DNA from 2 places in the Corynebacterium macclintockiae genome. Region 1 is predicted to be linked to the other one. Evidence: predicted binding sites of a transcription regulator. Region 1 holds the regulator's gene; the other holds the start of a gene.
What was found. The regulator LexA, encoded in region 1, represses DNA repair genes until DNA is damaged. The targets are predictions, from matches to a motif close to CGAACANNTGTTCG.
Positions count from the first base shown of each region.

Region 2: L8U58_RS03220 (HNH endonuclease signature motif containing protein) is a predicted target of LexA. The motif match lies at 3,020-3,033, and genes of this name have one in related genera.

Region 1 covers NZ_JAKMUV010000002.1:133,337-141,187, reverse strand. The annotation lists gene hrpA (ATP-dependent RNA helicase HrpA) at 1-4,046, shown strand, start outside; gene nrdR (transcriptional regulator NrdR) at 4,043-4,540, opposite strand; gene L8U58_RS02290 (hypothetical protein) at 4,642-5,007, opposite strand; gene lexA (transcriptional repressor LexA) at 5,288-6,091, shown strand; gene L8U58_RS02280 (DeoR/GlpR family DNA-binding transcription regulator) at 6,152-6,985, shown strand; gene hflX (GTPase HflX) at 6,997-7,851, opposite strand, start outside.
Region 2 covers NZ_JAKMUV010000002.1:326,671-334,521, forward strand. The annotation lists partial or broken gene L8U58_RS10225 (family 1 glycosylhydrolase) at 1-46, shown strand, start outside; gene L8U58_RS10230 (family 1 glycosylhydrolase) at 128-553, shown strand; gene L8U58_RS03215 (MFS transporter) at 553-1,764, shown strand; gene L8U58_RS03220 (HNH endonuclease signature motif containing protein) at 1,768-2,988, opposite strand; gene L8U58_RS03225 (SDR family NAD(P)-dependent oxidoreductase) at 3,146-3,940, shown strand; gene L8U58_RS03230 (amidase family protein) at 3,915-5,192, opposite strand; gene L8U58_RS03235 (FAD-binding dehydrogenase) at 5,179-6,858, opposite strand; gene L8U58_RS03240 (class I SAM-dependent methyltransferase) at 6,939-7,851, opposite strand, start outside.

The DNA.
Region 1 (7,851 bases):
ACGGGTCGACCTCCCCCGCACACGAAGGTCGCGCCCCGGGCACGCCACAGAGGCGTAAGCGTTCACGCCGACGCCCGCAGAAGCGCCGTCGCCCCCAGTTCGTCCGCACCATCCCGCCGATTTCCTACCCCGACCTGCCGGTCTCGGAACGTCGCGAGGACATCAAGAAGGCCATCGAGAACAACCAGGTTGTCATCATTGCCGGCGAGACCGGCTCGGGTAAGACCACCCAGATCCCGAAGATGTGCCTTGAACTCGGCCGCGGTCGCACGCAGGTCATCGGCCACACCCAGCCTCGCCGTATCGCCGCCCGCAGTGTGGCAGAGCGCATCGCCGAGGAACTGGAAGAGGACAGTCCCGGCGGATCTTCCCTGGTCGGCTACAAGATCCGTTTCGATGACACGATCTCCAAGGAAACAGCCGTCAAACTGATGACCGATGGCGTGCTTCTCAACGAGATCCAGCGCGACCGCCTACTGCGCGACTACGACACGATCATCGTCGACGAGGCCCACGAGCGCAGCCTGAACATCGACTTCCTCCTCGGCTACCTCAAACAGCTCCTGCCGAAGCGCCCGGACCTGAAGGTCATCATCACCTCTGCAACGATCGATCCGGAAAGCTTTGCACAGCATTTTTGTGACGCCCACGGCTCCCCCGCCCCCATCATCGAAGTCTCTGGTCGCACTTACCCGGTGGAGATTCGCTATCGCCCGCTCGTTACGCAGCGCGAGAACCCAAAGACCAGCGAGGTCGTCGAGGTGGAAACAGACCCGCTGGACGGGCTGGTCGCTGCCTGCAAGGAGCTCATGCGCGCAGGTGACGGCGATATTCTGTGCTTCTTTTCGGGCGAACGCGAGATCCGCGACGCAGCCGAGGCACTGGAAGGCGAGTTCGCAGACCCCGGAGGCTCGCACAAGGTCGACGTGCTGCCTTTGTTCGGTCGCCTCTCCAACGCCGAACAGCACCGCGTGTTCCGCACCGGTCCGCGCCGCCGCATCGTACTGGCCACCAACATCGCCGAAACCTCGCTGACCGTGCCGGGCATTCACTATGTCGTGGACACCGGCTACGCCCGCATTTCCCGTTACTCCCACCGCACCAAGGTCCAGCGCCTCCCGGTGGAGCCAATTAGCCAAGCCAGCGCGAAACAGCGCTCCGGCCGCTCGGGCCGAATCGCCGACGGCATCGCGATCCGCCTGTACTCCGAGGAGGACTTCGAGGCCCGCCCCGAGTTCACCGATCCGGAAATCCTGCGCACCCACCTGTCCAGCGTGATCCTGTCCATGGCCGCGTTGGGCTTGGGCGATATCCAGAAGTTCCCGTTCCTGCAAGCACCCGATAGCAAGTCGATCCGCGACGGTGTGGCATTGCTGCAGGAGCTCGGAGCGTTGGCGTCAGAAAAAGAAGCAACGCTTACCCCCATCGGCCGCGACATGGCGCGCATCCCTACCGATCCGCGACTGGCGCGCATGCTGGTGGCAGGGCATGCGAACAACCTGATTGAACCGATCGCGGTTATCGTCTCCGCGCTGTCCATCCAGGACGTGCGCGAAAGGCCGTTGGAAAAGCAGCAGCAAGCGGATGAGATGCACGCGCGTTTCAAGGCGAACTCCGACTTCGTGAGCTTGCTGAAGCTCTGGAACTACCTGCAGCAACAGCGCCAGGAACTGTCGGCGAACAAGTTCAGAAAGCTGTGCCAGCGCGAGTTTATCCACTACGTCCGCGTGCGGGAATGGATGGACCTGGTGCGCCAGATGCTGTCCGTGGTGCAGGATTTGAGCTGGAAGATCCCCAATATTCGCCACGTCCGCGAGCTCGTCTTCGAGCCCGAGTCGATCAACGAGGATCTGGTCCACAAATCCGTCCTCAGCGGTCTATTGACGCATGTGGGTATGCGCGAGGGCAACTCCAAGCAGTTCACCGGCACCCGAGGGTCGCACTTTGTGGTGCATCCGTCCTCGCACGTGTCGAAGAAGCCGCCGCAGTGGCTGATGGCCGCCGAACTGGTGGAAACGTCGCAGGTCTTTGCCCGCACCGTAGGCCCCATCGACCCCAGCTGGATCGAAGCCATTGCGCCCCACATGGTGAAGTACAACTATTCCGAGCCAGTGTGGTCTTCCTCCCGCGGTGCGGCGATGGTGCATGAAAAGGTACTGCTGTTGGGCCTGCCGATCGTCGCGGATCGGATGGTCAATGCCTCCAAAGTGGATCGTCCCCTAGCCCGCGAATTGTTCATCCGCCATGCGCTTGTCGAGGGTGATTGGAAGACCCGTCACCACTTCTTCGCGCACAACCAGAAACTTCTGGCCGAGGCTACGGAGCTAGAGGATAAGGCTCGCCGTCGCGATATCGTTGTCGACGACCAGGTGCTATTCGATTTTTATGACGCCCGATTGCCAGAAAAGATCGTGTCCTCCCGACACTTTGATTCTTGGTGGAAGAAGGCTCGCCATAAGGATCCGCACCAGCTGGACTTCACCCTGGAAGCCCTGATCGATTCGCAGGAAGCCGCGCAGGCCGCCGACGACTTCCCCGATATTTGGCAGCAGGGCAGCCTGGAGTTTGAGCTGAGCTACGTCTTCCTGCCGGGCGATCCGGATGACGGCATGACTATGCGCGTTCCGCTACCTTTGCTGGCCAATGTCTCTGAGCCCGAGACCCGCTGGCTGGTGGCCGGAATGCGCGAGGAGCTAGCGGTGGCGCTGATCCGTTCACTGCCGAAGCCACTGCGTACCAGTGTGGTTCCCGCCAGCAACTTCGCTTCTGCCGCGTTGCAGAAGATGGTGCCCTTTAATGGGGATTTCGACTTCGCACTGGCGGAGGCATTGCGTGGGCTGGGTGGCCAGGGCATTAGCGCCCAGGATTTCGATTGGTCTCGGGTGCCAGGGCACCTGCGGATGCAGTTCGCGGCGATCGACCGCAGGGGCAAGGTCATCGAGAAGTCGCGTGACCTGCAGTACCTGCAGAACAAGCTATCCGGGCAGGTCACCTCCGCGATCGCGCAGGCGGCGGCGCGGTCCAACCTGGCTAGCCCCAGTGACGCCGCCCAGCATTCCCCGGCCGCCCGCAAGAGCAGCCAAGATAACAGGGGCAACAAGGACAACAAGGTCAACAACGGCACGGCTCGTGCCGGGCGCGGGAAAACCGCCGGAACATCCACCGGCGTGCTGGCTACCGCGGAGGCGTGGACGGCCGATGGCATCGGTGTGCTCCCGGAGACTGTTGAGACCATTGTCGACGGGCAGACTCTGCACACGTACCCGGCCATTGTCGCAAGCACGTCGACTGGCAAGTCAGCCAAGTGCGGAGTCACACTCAAGGCATTCCCTACCCGCCAAGCGGCTGATGCCCAGCAGTTCACGACGGTGCTGAACATGATGATCGACGCATGCACAGTATCCCCCAACCAGATGATCAAGGGGTTGCCACTGCGGCAACGGGTCGCCATGGAGCAGATCCCCGGAGGCGTGGACGGGCTGGTGAACGACGTGGTCGCGTTGGCCTGCCGGGACATGTTGATGAAGCTGGGCCCCATCATTCGGGATCCGGAGCGCTGCGAGGAGGTCGTGGCAGAAGCCCGCTCCCAGGGGCCTGGCCGGGTGCGCCAGTATGTGGTTGCTTTGGCGCCCGCGGTGCTGGCAGTGGCGGACATGACCGCAGAGCTGCAGGGGTGGTCCGGAACGGCCATCGACGATATGCAGCGGCAGCTGGACTTCTTCCTGGGCAAACACGCGATTGCACGCAATGGCATTGAGCACATGCGACATGTCCCCCGCTATGTGGAAGCGATGCGGGCGCGGTTGGAGCTGATGAAGCTGGATCCAGATAAGGAGGAAGATCTGGACGATGAGGTTCAGGAGGCCTTCGATCTGCTGGAGAAGACTAAGAAGCGCCTGCCGACTGCTCGCGCAGCATCACCGCAGATCAAGGAGGTGCGCTGGATGATCGAGGAATTACGTGTCAGTCTGTTCGCGCAGAACCTGGGCACCGCCCATTCTGTGTCCCTGCAGCGCATTCGCAAGAAGCTGGAAAAAATCCGCTAGCTTTCGGGATGCGAACTTTCGGAGCCGTCCTGCCGCTCTGCCAGGGCTTTGCGGTGTGCGCGTAGGGATTCGATTTCCTGCTCGAAGTCCTCGGCACAGTTGAAGGACTTGTACACGGAGGCGAAGCGCAGATACGCAACCTCGTCGAGGGTGCGCAGGGGATCCAGGATCGCCAGGCCAATTTGGTTGGCCGGCACTTGGGAGCCGTGTGCCACTCGTACTGCCTGCTCTACCTCGTGCGCTAGGCGTTTGAGCGCATCATCGGAGACATCGCGCCCTTGGCACGCTCGACGCACGCCTTTGATGACTTTCTCTCGGCTAAACTCCTCGGTCACTCCGTTGCGCTTAACCACCAACAGGACAGACCTTTCGATGGTGGTAAAACGCGTTTGGCATTGGCTACACTCCCGGCGGCGGCGAATGGACACGCCCATTTCGATGGAGCGCGAGTCAACTACGCGGGAGGAGTCCGAGCTACAAGAAGGGCACAACACGCCCCTAAGCCTAGTCTCCCCCTCCCTCGCACACAGAACCCGAACAAAAACCTACAAGCACACTCGCGTTCACCCGCGATAGCTTGGGCTAGGTTTGCGTTTTAGGGCGCAATGAGCGGGGCCAGCCCCAGTAGCATCGACGTTGCAGCCAAAGAAACAATGGTGGCTCCTGGAGAGTGCACAACTCTGTCAACACGAGCGTAGAAACGATCCATTCGTCCCTTCGGGCGATCGAACATGTATTCACTCCGGCCTGCGATACGATCCATACGATCGCGGGAAACGGGTCGAACAGTGGGCGCGTTGGAATACCCATAGGTGTTCGAATTAGGAGCACTGTCCAGCGCCCGCCAATCGGGCTTGCGAATCTGCGGGCGGCGCAGCGGAGCGCAACGATCGATGGGCAACACACGCCCAGACTTCAGCGACTGACGGGTGTTTTCTTGTCGTACAATCGAGGTGGTCACGTGGTTTCTCCTTCTTAGATCCGCGCTTGCCACTAAGGGGTAACGCGCTTCGTATCTCTTACTGCGGTTCACAGTGAACCAGTCGCTCCGGACAGCGTTCGAAAATCTCTCCATCATTTCGCTCGCCTGTTCGAATTAAGAACCTGTGATGAAATTTAGCACGCATGTTCGAGACTGTCTAGTGAAATCCAAACTTTTTCGAACACATATGCTAGAACTCCGTTCGATTTCGGGTACTATTGGATTCGATCGTGAAACACCGCCGGAATGAGGTACCCCTGTGAGCACCGACGAATCCCCCACCACCCCGAGCGCAAGCGCTAACCACCGCCGCAAACTGGGGCGCCCGCCGAAGTCGGAGGCCGACAAGCGAGCGGAGAAGCAGGCTGAGAAGGAGGGCAAGAAGCCAGCCCTCAGCACCCGCCAACGCCGCATCCTCGAGGTCATCCGCGATTCGACGGTCATTCGTGGCTACCCGCCAAGCATCCGAGAGATCGCGGACGCGGTAGGCCTGCATTCCACCTCCTCGGTTTCCTACCACCTCACGCAGCTGGAAAAGCGCGGCTATCTCCGCCGCGATGGCAAGCGCCCCCGCGCAGTGGACGTGCGCTCGTTTGATGGTGGTCAGCTGGTCAATCAGGGCAAAGCCCCTGCCGCCTCGTCTTCCCCCCGCACTTCGCAGCCTTCTGAGAACGAAGAGCTCATGCCGGAGGCCACCTACGTACCGGTGGTCGGGCAGATCGCCGCGGGCTCGCCGATCCTGGCCGAGCAAAACGTCGAAGCGCACTTCCCGCTCCCCCAGGAGCTCGTAGGCAACGGAGAGCTCTTCCTGCTGCAGGTGGTTGGTGAGTCCATGCAGGACGCTGGCATCTTCAACGGCGACTGGGTCGTCGTACGCTCCCAGTCGGTTGCCGAGTTCGGCGATTTCGTTGCCGCGATGATCGACGGCGAAGCCACCGTCAAGGAGTTCCACAAGGACGGTGACGGCCTGTGGCTGCTGCCTCATAACCCACTGTTCGAACCCATTCCTGCGGAGGAAGCAACGATCTTGGGTAAGGTCGCCGCCGTCCTACGCAAGATCTAGGCTCCCCCCATTGGTTCTGACGCCACCGTCTACCGCCCGCAAACCACTAAAGTATCGCGTATGGAATCAGCAGAACGGCGCCGTCAGATAGCTTCCCTTACCGCCATTCATGGCAGGGTCACTGTCAATGAACTGGCGGAAAAGTTCGGCGTCACCGCAGAAACAATTCGCCGTGACCTCGCCGTCCTCGACGAGGGTGGGGAGCTCTTCCGCGTGCACGGCGGCGCCGTTCCGGTGCAGAACTTCCGAACGGACTTCACCACGCTCGCGGCCAGGTCAAAGGCCTCCCTCAATGCCAAAAGAGCTATCGCCAAGGCGGCGGTTTCCCTGCTGCCGGATACCGGCAGCACCGTATTCATCGACGCGGGAACCACCACCGGCATCTTCGCCGAAGCCATTGCCGAAGCAAACGCTTCGAACGACCCGGAGCGCATGGCACCGAAGCTCAACATCGTCACCAACTCGCTTTTCATCGCCACGACGCTGGCGGAATCCCCCCGCTGCGACGTGCAACTAATCGGTGGCCACGTCCGCGCGGCTTCGCAGGCGGTAGTTGGCGACTTAGCTACCCGCGACATTGGCGTGCTCCACGCGGACGTCGCCTTTATCGGCACTAACGCACTCACGATCGAACATGGGCTTTCCACCCCAGACGCGCAGGAAGGCGCTATCAAGCGCGCTATGGTGGCGAACTCCGACCGCGTGGTCGCGCTCTGTGATTCCACGAAGTTCGGCCTCGATTACCTCGTCAGCTTCGCCAGCATCCAAGACATTGGGGCGATCGTCACCGACCACGACGCGCCCGCCCCCCTACGTCTCAGAGCTGCAGAATCTGGGCATCGAGGTCACCTTCCCGGCCTAACTACTCGTGCCCCACCGAGCCGACTCCACTAAGCCGGCTCCGTCTACTCGGCGACGATGAACTCTTTGAGCTCTTTAGCCACCACCGTGGGCAAGCGTACGTCCAGGCGGGTGCCGGCGGCGTCGTACTCCTCGGCAATCACCGTGCCCAGCTCGTGCACCCTCGCCACCACATCGCCCCGCTCGAAAGGCACATGCAACGTCACGTGGGAATCCAAAGAGTTCAAGAACAGTTCCAGCTGCGCCTCTAGCTCCGGGATGCCCTCGCCCGTCTTCGCCGACACAAACACAGCATCCGGCACCCGGTGGCGCAGCTCAGCCAGCACCAGCGGATCGGCCGCGTCGACCTTGTTGATCACCAAGATCTCCGGCGGCGCTGCCTGTCCGGATTCCTCCACAATCCCGCCGATGACCGTGTTGACGGCTTTGATCTGCTCCAGCGGGAATGGATCCGAACCGTCCACAACGTGCAGCACCACATCGGCGGCCAGCACCTCCTCCAGGGTGGAGCGGAAAGCCTCCACCAGCTGGGTCGGAAGGTGGCGGACGAAGCCAACCGTATCGCTGAACACCACGGCGCGACCATCGGCCAGCTGCGCGCGGCGAGAAGTCGGATCCAGGGTGGCGAAAAGTGCATCCTCCACCAGCACGCCCGCGCCAGTCAGCGCGTTAATCAGCGAGGACTTGCCCGCGTTCGTGTAACCGGCAATGGCGATCTGCGGAATGGCGGAAGCATCACGCCGCTCGCGCTTGACTTCGCGGGAGGTCTTCATTGCCGCGATCTCCTTGCGCAGCTTCGCCATATCGGAGCGCAGGCGGCGACGATCCGCCTCGATCTTCGTCTCACCCGGACCGCGCAGGCCCACGCCACCGTTAGAGCCTGCACGGCCACCAGCCTG
Region 2 (7,851 bases), 190 kb from region 1:
TCCCCTGGTCGAATGGCTTTTCCAAGGGGCAATCGAGCCCGCCTTCTTCGAAGGCCGCTTCCACCCACTCCTCGGCCACCCCGGCGTCGACCTCCCCAGCGGCGGGGTCTTCGCCGATGCTGTCGCCATTAACTACTACTCGCGCACTGCGGTTCGCGGTTTTTCTGACGCCACCTTCCCCCATACCCCCACCAACGACCTCGGCTGGGAAATCTACCCGCCGGGGATTGCTGAGGTCTCCGCCGAGCTCGCGGAGCGCTACCAACTGCCGGTGTGGATCACGGAGAACGGCACCGCCGACGCGGACGAGCGTTTCCGCTGCGCATTCATCCTGGACCACCTGGCGGAACTCTCCCGCGTTCCTGCCGTGGAGCGCTACTACCACTGGTGCTTCGTGGACAACTGGGAATGGTCCGAAGGCATGGCGCAGAAGTTCGGCGTGGTCGACGTTGATCGGCAGGCCAAGCCCGCCGCCCGCCTATTGCAGGCGCTGATCCGCGAAGGCGCCATTACCCCGGAGATCAGCGCTCAATTCAGAGAGGACGGCCACTGATGCTGCACACCCTCACCGCCGCCGAGCGCGAGCCGAAACTGTTCTTCTGGAAGTTCGGCATAGCCTTCTTTGGCTCCGTCATCGCCTGGGCCGGGCCGACTCAGCTGTTGCTGGGACTGCAGATGATCGAACTGCGCCCGGATAGCAAGGAGGAATCCCTCGCCCTACTCATGATGCTCGGCGGCGCGACCGCCGTGGTATCCAGCCTGATCACCGGTTATGCCGCCGACCGCAGTTGGTTCTGGGTGAACCGCTGGGGCAAACGACTGCCCTGGGTGCTGCTGGCCGCTCCCCTGGTCACGGTCGGCTTGTTTCTGATGTCCTTCACACCCAGCTTCTGGGTTCTCACCGGATTGTGGTGCCTAGTGCAGGTCTTCGTTGCGTTTGTGACGAACAACCTCATGACAGTCACCGCCGACGTCGTGCCGCAGGAAAAGTTTGGGCTCGTCTCTGGCATTGTCGGCGCCACATACACCTTCGGAATTGTCGGCGGGACTGCTGTCGCAACAGCTTTGCCGATTACGCAGGCTTACTGGGCTGTGGGCGTCATTTCCCTTGTCTTCATCTTCCAATTCGCCGTCGGGCGCGGCCACGTTGATTCGCACGTTCGCCCGCATAATTCGCTGTCTGTCACGGTCGGCGACGAAGGGTCCTACCGCAACTATTGGCTGGTTTTCGCCAGTCGATTCGTGATTCATCTGGCCAATTACACCAGCCTGTTCTACTTGCTGTACTACCTGCGGGATCACATCGGCGTGCCGGATCCAGACGCCGGCGTGTTGATGCTGACCGTGCTGTATGCGGTTTTCACCATCATCACCGCGATTGTCAGCGGCAATGTGTCGGATCGGATTGGCCGGCGGAAGATCCTGGTTGTCGTGTCGGCGTTCGGGGTGGCGGCGGCTACGGGCATGATGACGATCGCCACCGGCATGGGGTTAGTCTGTGCCGCGGCGATTCTGTTGGGTATCAGTTGGGGTGTTTTCAGCAGCGTGGATCAGGCCATGGTCAACGAGTCGTTGCCCAGCAAGAGGAACCGCGCGCGCGACGTGTCGCTGATGTCGCTCACCCAGGGGGTCAGCAACATGTTCTGTGGCGGCCTAGCCGCACTCGCGCTGAGGCATTTTGACTACCCCGGCATGTTCCTCATGTGCAGCATCATCTGCATCGTCGGCGCGCTGATGGTGCTGCCCGTCACCTCTTCGAAGTAGTGGCTAGTACGGCGGTTCCCCTTCGTTGCGTTGCATTATTTCCGCGTTCAACTGGCGCACAACCCGTGCCTTCCGAACCCCGCGTTCTGCGAAGTTCTCGCGAGCAAGAGGGCCGTCGGGCGTGGTCACAACCTGGTGGCCGTCACCGTGGGAGGTCCACACCTCCGTGCCGTCTGCATGCAGCGCAACGTCCCAGGTACCAGCCGTTTTGAGCCGGTGATGGGTACGACACAGCAGGTGCATGTTCGCGGTGCTCGTCGGACCGCCATCGGCATGTCGGTGTACATGGTCGACGTCGCACGCGTACCCCGGCACGTCGCATCCCGGGAAACGGCAGTGCCCATCGCGCCCTGTTACTGACGCCCGCAGCAGCTCCGTCGCCTGGTAGCCCTCCGTCGCGGTGTACCCGGGGGCCGCCAGGTGGGTGACTTTCTTGAGCCACTCGCAGCTGGCGGCCTCTGACAACCAGTGATCCTCGGCGAATACTCCGCGAGGTTGCGGGGTGACTGCCTTGTACAGGTTGAGGGTGACTTCGGTGGTGATACTTTGGTCGAGCATGGCCAGGAAGGCCTCGCCCATGGAGCAGCCACGCTTGGTTGCGGCCGACTTCACGGCTTTGTGCAGTTCCACACCACGCAGACGCGGAACGATGAGGGTGATCGCCGTGGTCTCGTTCTGACCGCGGTCGAAAAAGAGCTCGGGAGCGTTCGTATCCTTTGGCGGGGCTTTATCGTGCGGAGTCGCCAACACGTCCCGATTGCCCACGACCGTCTTCACCTTGTTATAGGCAGCCCGCGGAGTGGGAACATGCTGGTTGGGACGGGTGGGGCTGAGGGCTTTGAGAATCCCTTCCTCAACATGGGCGCGCTTCTCGGGGGCCACAGCCTGGACTGCTTCAGTGATCTGCTGGATGTGGCGGATGGTAAACGCACCGCTACGGAAGAGTTCGTGGATCCGCGGGAATGCTGCAAGCATCAGGCCCGCGTCGGCGTAATTGGCCGCCACTACCTTGCTAATACCGAAGCGCACCGCGATCTTCGATACATGATCGGGAACGAGGTCGTCCGGGGCCGGAGTAGACTGCTCGACCATAGCAAGATGCGTCAGGTTTAAGGTGCGAGACGTGACCGTCAGCGGATCGTCGGAACGCGCGAGACGGTAGTAGGGCTCAGTGGTTTCTGGTGGTGGTTCGGCGGGTGTGTTGGCGTGTGCAGTGGTGTTCATGCGATCCCCTTGTGTGAACTAACACCATTCTAGAACACACGTTCCAAACTAGTCAACACTTTTGCCGTATGAAAAGCTAACTCTGTAGTATAACTAGACTGTTTGTTCGAATCCAATCAGGCTGCCGAACTCCCCCGAATCATGTAGAAATAGAGGCATGAGCACTTTGGATCTCTCCCAAGAAACCGTCCTTATTACAGGCGCCAGCTCGGGTCTCGGCAAGGAATTCGCCCTCCAGCTGGCAGCCAAGGGTGCGAACCTCGTTCTGGTCGCACGTCGTCAGGATCGGCTGAATAGGATTGCGGCGGAGATTAAGAGGCGTCACAAAGTAAAGGTCGAAGTAATAGCCAAAGACCTATCGGAACACGGCGTGGCAGGCGAGATTTCGTGGGAGCTATCGACGCGCGGAATCACGGTAACCTCACTGATCAACAACGCGGGCTTCGCCAACTACGAATCCTTCAGCGACGTGCCGACCGACAGCCTGCGCGCAGAGATCGCGGTGAACGTCCACGCGCTAGTAGAGCTGACGCACATGTTCCTGCCGCGGTTCGAAGAGCGCGGAAATGGCTTCATCCTGAATGTGTCGTCGATCGCGGGGTTCCAGCCCTCCCCCGGCATGGTGGTCTACGGTGCGACGAAAGCTTTCGTGCTGTCATTTACGGAAGGGCTGTACGCGGAGCGGAAGGGCTCGGGGGTGCGGATCATGGCGCTGTGCCCCGGACCGACGGAGACGGAGTTCTTCCGGGTGGCGGGCAGCGACCGCGCCGACGGCGGACTCAAGCGCATGAGCAGCCACGACGTGGTCGCTGCGGGCATCGAAGCGCTGCTGCGCAAGTCGCCTCCGCCCTCGGTCGTCGCGGGCGCCCGCAACAAACTGCTGACGAGTGTGTCGCAGCGCATGCCACGGCGCGTGATGACTGAGGTTATGGGCCGGCTGATGAAGCGCTAGCCAGGTCCAGCAAAAGCCGCTCATCGCGCGCCACCAACTGCACACCAACCGGCAGGCCATCGCGCCCCTTACCTGCGGGAATGTTCATCGCGGGATGGCCGGACACGTTCCACAGGGCGGTGTAGGCCACCGACGGAAGGCTGGCGATCTGCGCTGCCAGCATCCCCTTGCCCGTCAGCACACCGGCCCGCGCCGGGCGCGCAGCGACGGTCGGGGTCAGCAGCACATCGACCTCGTCGAACACCCGATCCAGCTGCTCCCCCAGCCGGTCGGAGAAGCTCTCTGCCCAGCGCAGCACCGGCCCCTGCGCCCACACGCCCGCCGCGCGCGTGACTTTGTGGCGCCCCTCGATGCGCTCGGGGTACTCGAGGTCAGCGATCTCCTTGCGGATCCCCGCGAAGAACTGAGTCACAAACGCCGCCGTCGGATCCTTGTGGCGCAGCGTGTAATCGCGCACGTCGTGGCCCATTCCGCGCAGCCGCTCGGCCATCGCGCGCACGGCACGGACGTGGTCGCGGTGCGGTGGAGTCAGCGGCGTTGTGGGGCGCAGGCTTACGCCGATTCTTAGTGACGCCCCCTCGGGTTCGGTAGCGACGGAATCAGACAGGGCGTCAAAAAGAAGGGCGCAGTCGCGTGCGGAACGAGCAATCGGACCGGCGGTGCCGAGGCGACACCACAGATCCTCCCCTGGCAATGTGCCGCGGGCGGGCTTGAGGCCGTACAGGCCGCAATGCGCGGAGGGGATGCGGATCGAACCGCCACCGTCCCCGCCGACGGCGAAAGGCACCCAACCAGCGGCGACGGCGACGGCGGAGCCTCCGGAGGAACCGCCCGGGGTGAAGCGCGGGTTGTGCGGGTTGCGGGTGATGCCGCGGGCCTCGGACTCGGTGAACGGGAAGGCGCCGAAGGCGGGCATGGTGGTTTTGCCCAGGATGATGGCGCCGGCGTTGCGTAGCCGACGAACAATCTCGTCGTCGGCGGCCGCGGGCGTAGGGTTGGCGTTGGTGCCGTAGGTGGTGGGCACGCCGCGGACGTGGACTTCCTCCTTAATGAGCACTGGCACGCCGTGCAGCGGGCCGGGGTCTGTGGAGGAATCGAGTTCGGCGGCGGTGGCCAGGGCCTCGTCGTCGAGCAGCACCGAGATCGCATTGAAGTTCCGGTCCTGGGCGCGGATACGCCGGAGGGTCTTCTCAATGAGCGGAACCGTGCCGTGTTTCAGCGCCGCGGCGCGCCATTCGCTAGCGCTGAGCAATGGTCGCCTTCAGGTTCTCGCCAACGCGCTTGCCGGAGTGGATGCAGCCGCCAAGGAAGGTGCCTTCCAGGGCGTTCTTGCCGTGCATACCGCCACCGCCGAAACCGGCAACCTCGCCAGCGGCGTAGAGGCCCGGCAGCACGGAGCCGTCGGTGCGCAGGCAACGGCCGGACAGATCAGTTTCAATACCGCCGAGGGTCTTGCGGGTCAGCACGTGCAGCTTGACGGCGACGAGCGGCCCCTTCGTCTCGTCCAGCAGGCGGTGCGGAGCGGCGCAGCGGACGATCTTGTCGCCCAGGTAGCCGCGGGCGGTGCGGATGTAGTTGATCTGCGAGTCCTTGCTGAACTTGTTGTCGATCTGGGAATCGCGATCCTCGATGATGCGGCGGATCTCGTGCACGTCGAGTTCGGGCGCATCGTCGTCGGCGATGGCGTTCATGCCCTCGACCAGGGAGCCGAGGTCGTCGGCGACTACCCAGTCCTCGCCATGATCCATGAACGCCTTGACGGCTGGGTGCGTGCCGGGGCCGACCTTCGAGAGCAGGTTCTTGACCTTCTTGATGGTCAGATCCGGGTTCTGCTCGGAGCCGGAGAAGATGAACTCCTTGTCGGCGATCGCCTTGTTGAGGACGAACCACGAGTAGCTGTGGCCAGTGGTACCGAGGTGCTTCATGGTGGCGATCGTGTCGCCGCCCGGGATGATATTGGACGGGAAGCGCCTACCGGTCGCGTCCAACCACAGAGAGGACGGGCCAGGGATGATGCGGATTCCATGGCCTGGCCAGATGGAGTTCCAGTTCTTCATCCCCTCGGTGTAAGCCCACATGCGGTCGGTGTTCACCAGGTTCGCGCCGGCGGTTTCGCAAGTCTTGATCATGCGGCCATCCACGTGGGCCGGCACGCCGGTGACCATGTCGTTCGGGACCGGCCCCCACTGGTCGGTCGGCCACGCGCGGCGCACCAGGTCCAGGTTGCCGCCGATGCCGCCAGAGGTCACTACGACGGCGGACGCGCGCTGTTCGAACTCCCCCACGACCTTTCTTGAGGACGCCACGCCGCGGTCCAGATCGCTAGGTTCCAGCACGCTGCCGCGAACGCCGACGACGGCGTCATTTTCTACGATCAGTTCGTCGACCTGGTGGCGGAAGCGGAACTCGACCTTGCCTTCTGCCTCGGCGGCTTCAATGGGCTCGCGGAAGACGCGCACAACCTCGGGGCCTGTGCCCCAGGTCAGGTGGAAGCGGGGAACGGAGTTGCCGTGGCCGCTGGCGTCGCCGGAGCCGCGCTCTGCCCAGCCGACGGTGGGCAGCACGTTGAGACCCAGGGACTTCAGGTAGTCGCGCTTCTCAGTGGCGGCGAAGCGAACGTATTCGCGACCCCAGCGGCGGGGCCAGTAGTCGTTTTGGGTGTCGTCGAACTGCGCGGAGTTCTCCCAGTCGCGCCAAGCGAGTTCCTCGGAATCCTTGACTCCCATCAGCTTCTGCTCGGGGCTATTCACGTAGAACAAGCCACCCAGCGACCAAAACGCCTGTCCGCCCAGGTTGTTGCGGTTTTCCTGGTCCAGGATCAGGACTTTCAAACCCGACTTCTGCGCCTCGTAGGCGGCGACGAGGCCAGCCAGGCCGGCACCGACGATGATGACATCGGGGTTGGTGGGAGTTGTCACAGGTATTTCCTCTCGGTTAATCGCCAGTAGTTCTTATTACGCTAAAACTATCTGGCGACCCCCGCGGGGAAATCGCAAAACTATTTAGGGGCGAGAACGAATTGGACACACCCGATGTCATCGGCGGTGGCCAGGGCCTCGTGGAGAGCTAGCTGATAGTCCCAGAGTCGGCGGAAAACCGGGTCGAATCCGGCAGCTGCGGCCTGGCGTTCGCGGGACAGGAAGTTGGCGCGCCACAGGGGCAACGTCGCGCGCAGGTGGGTGCTGAGGTTGTTCTCGGCAATCACGCGCAGTTGGGTGTTCTCGGCGGCGGCTTCACGAACCTGGCCGACGGTTGGGTACTCCAGGGCGGGCCAGACGTAGGCGCGCATCACGTCGAGGGATTCCCGGGCGGTCTCGCGCATCTCCTCGGTGGCCACGATCGACTGAATGACGGCCAGGCCGTCGTCAGACAGCATGCGGTCGACGGCTTTGAGGTAGTGGCTCAGCCCACCGAGCCCCAGGGTCTCCATGCGTTCGACGGAAAAGATGGCCTCGTAGCGGCCCGACCACTGGCGGGGCGAGGGCACGGGGCCGGGTATGAGTTCCACATTGACCGCTCCCCCGACTCCGGCGGAATGGACACGGGCGCGGACGGCCTCGGCGTGTTCCTCATCGCTGGTCAACACGTCCACCCGGGCGCCGCGGCGGGCGGCCTGCACAGCCAGCTGCCCGCCCGAAGAGGGCATCTCCAGTACGCGATCGCCGGGGCCAACCTCCGCCTCGTCAAGCATCGTGTTGATGCGGCGACGCTGGGCATCGTCGAGGTCCAAGCGCTCCACCGGATCCGGGTCACCGAACCAGGTGAAGTCGATCCCCTGATCGTGGGCACTGGTGCGGGAGGCGCTACTGAACTGGGCTGCGCCAGTGGCACGCGACGCGCCCGCGTAGAGCTCGACAAGAGCCTCCGGCAGCTCCCCCGGCAGTGGACCGCGGCGCTTCGGCGAGCGGCGT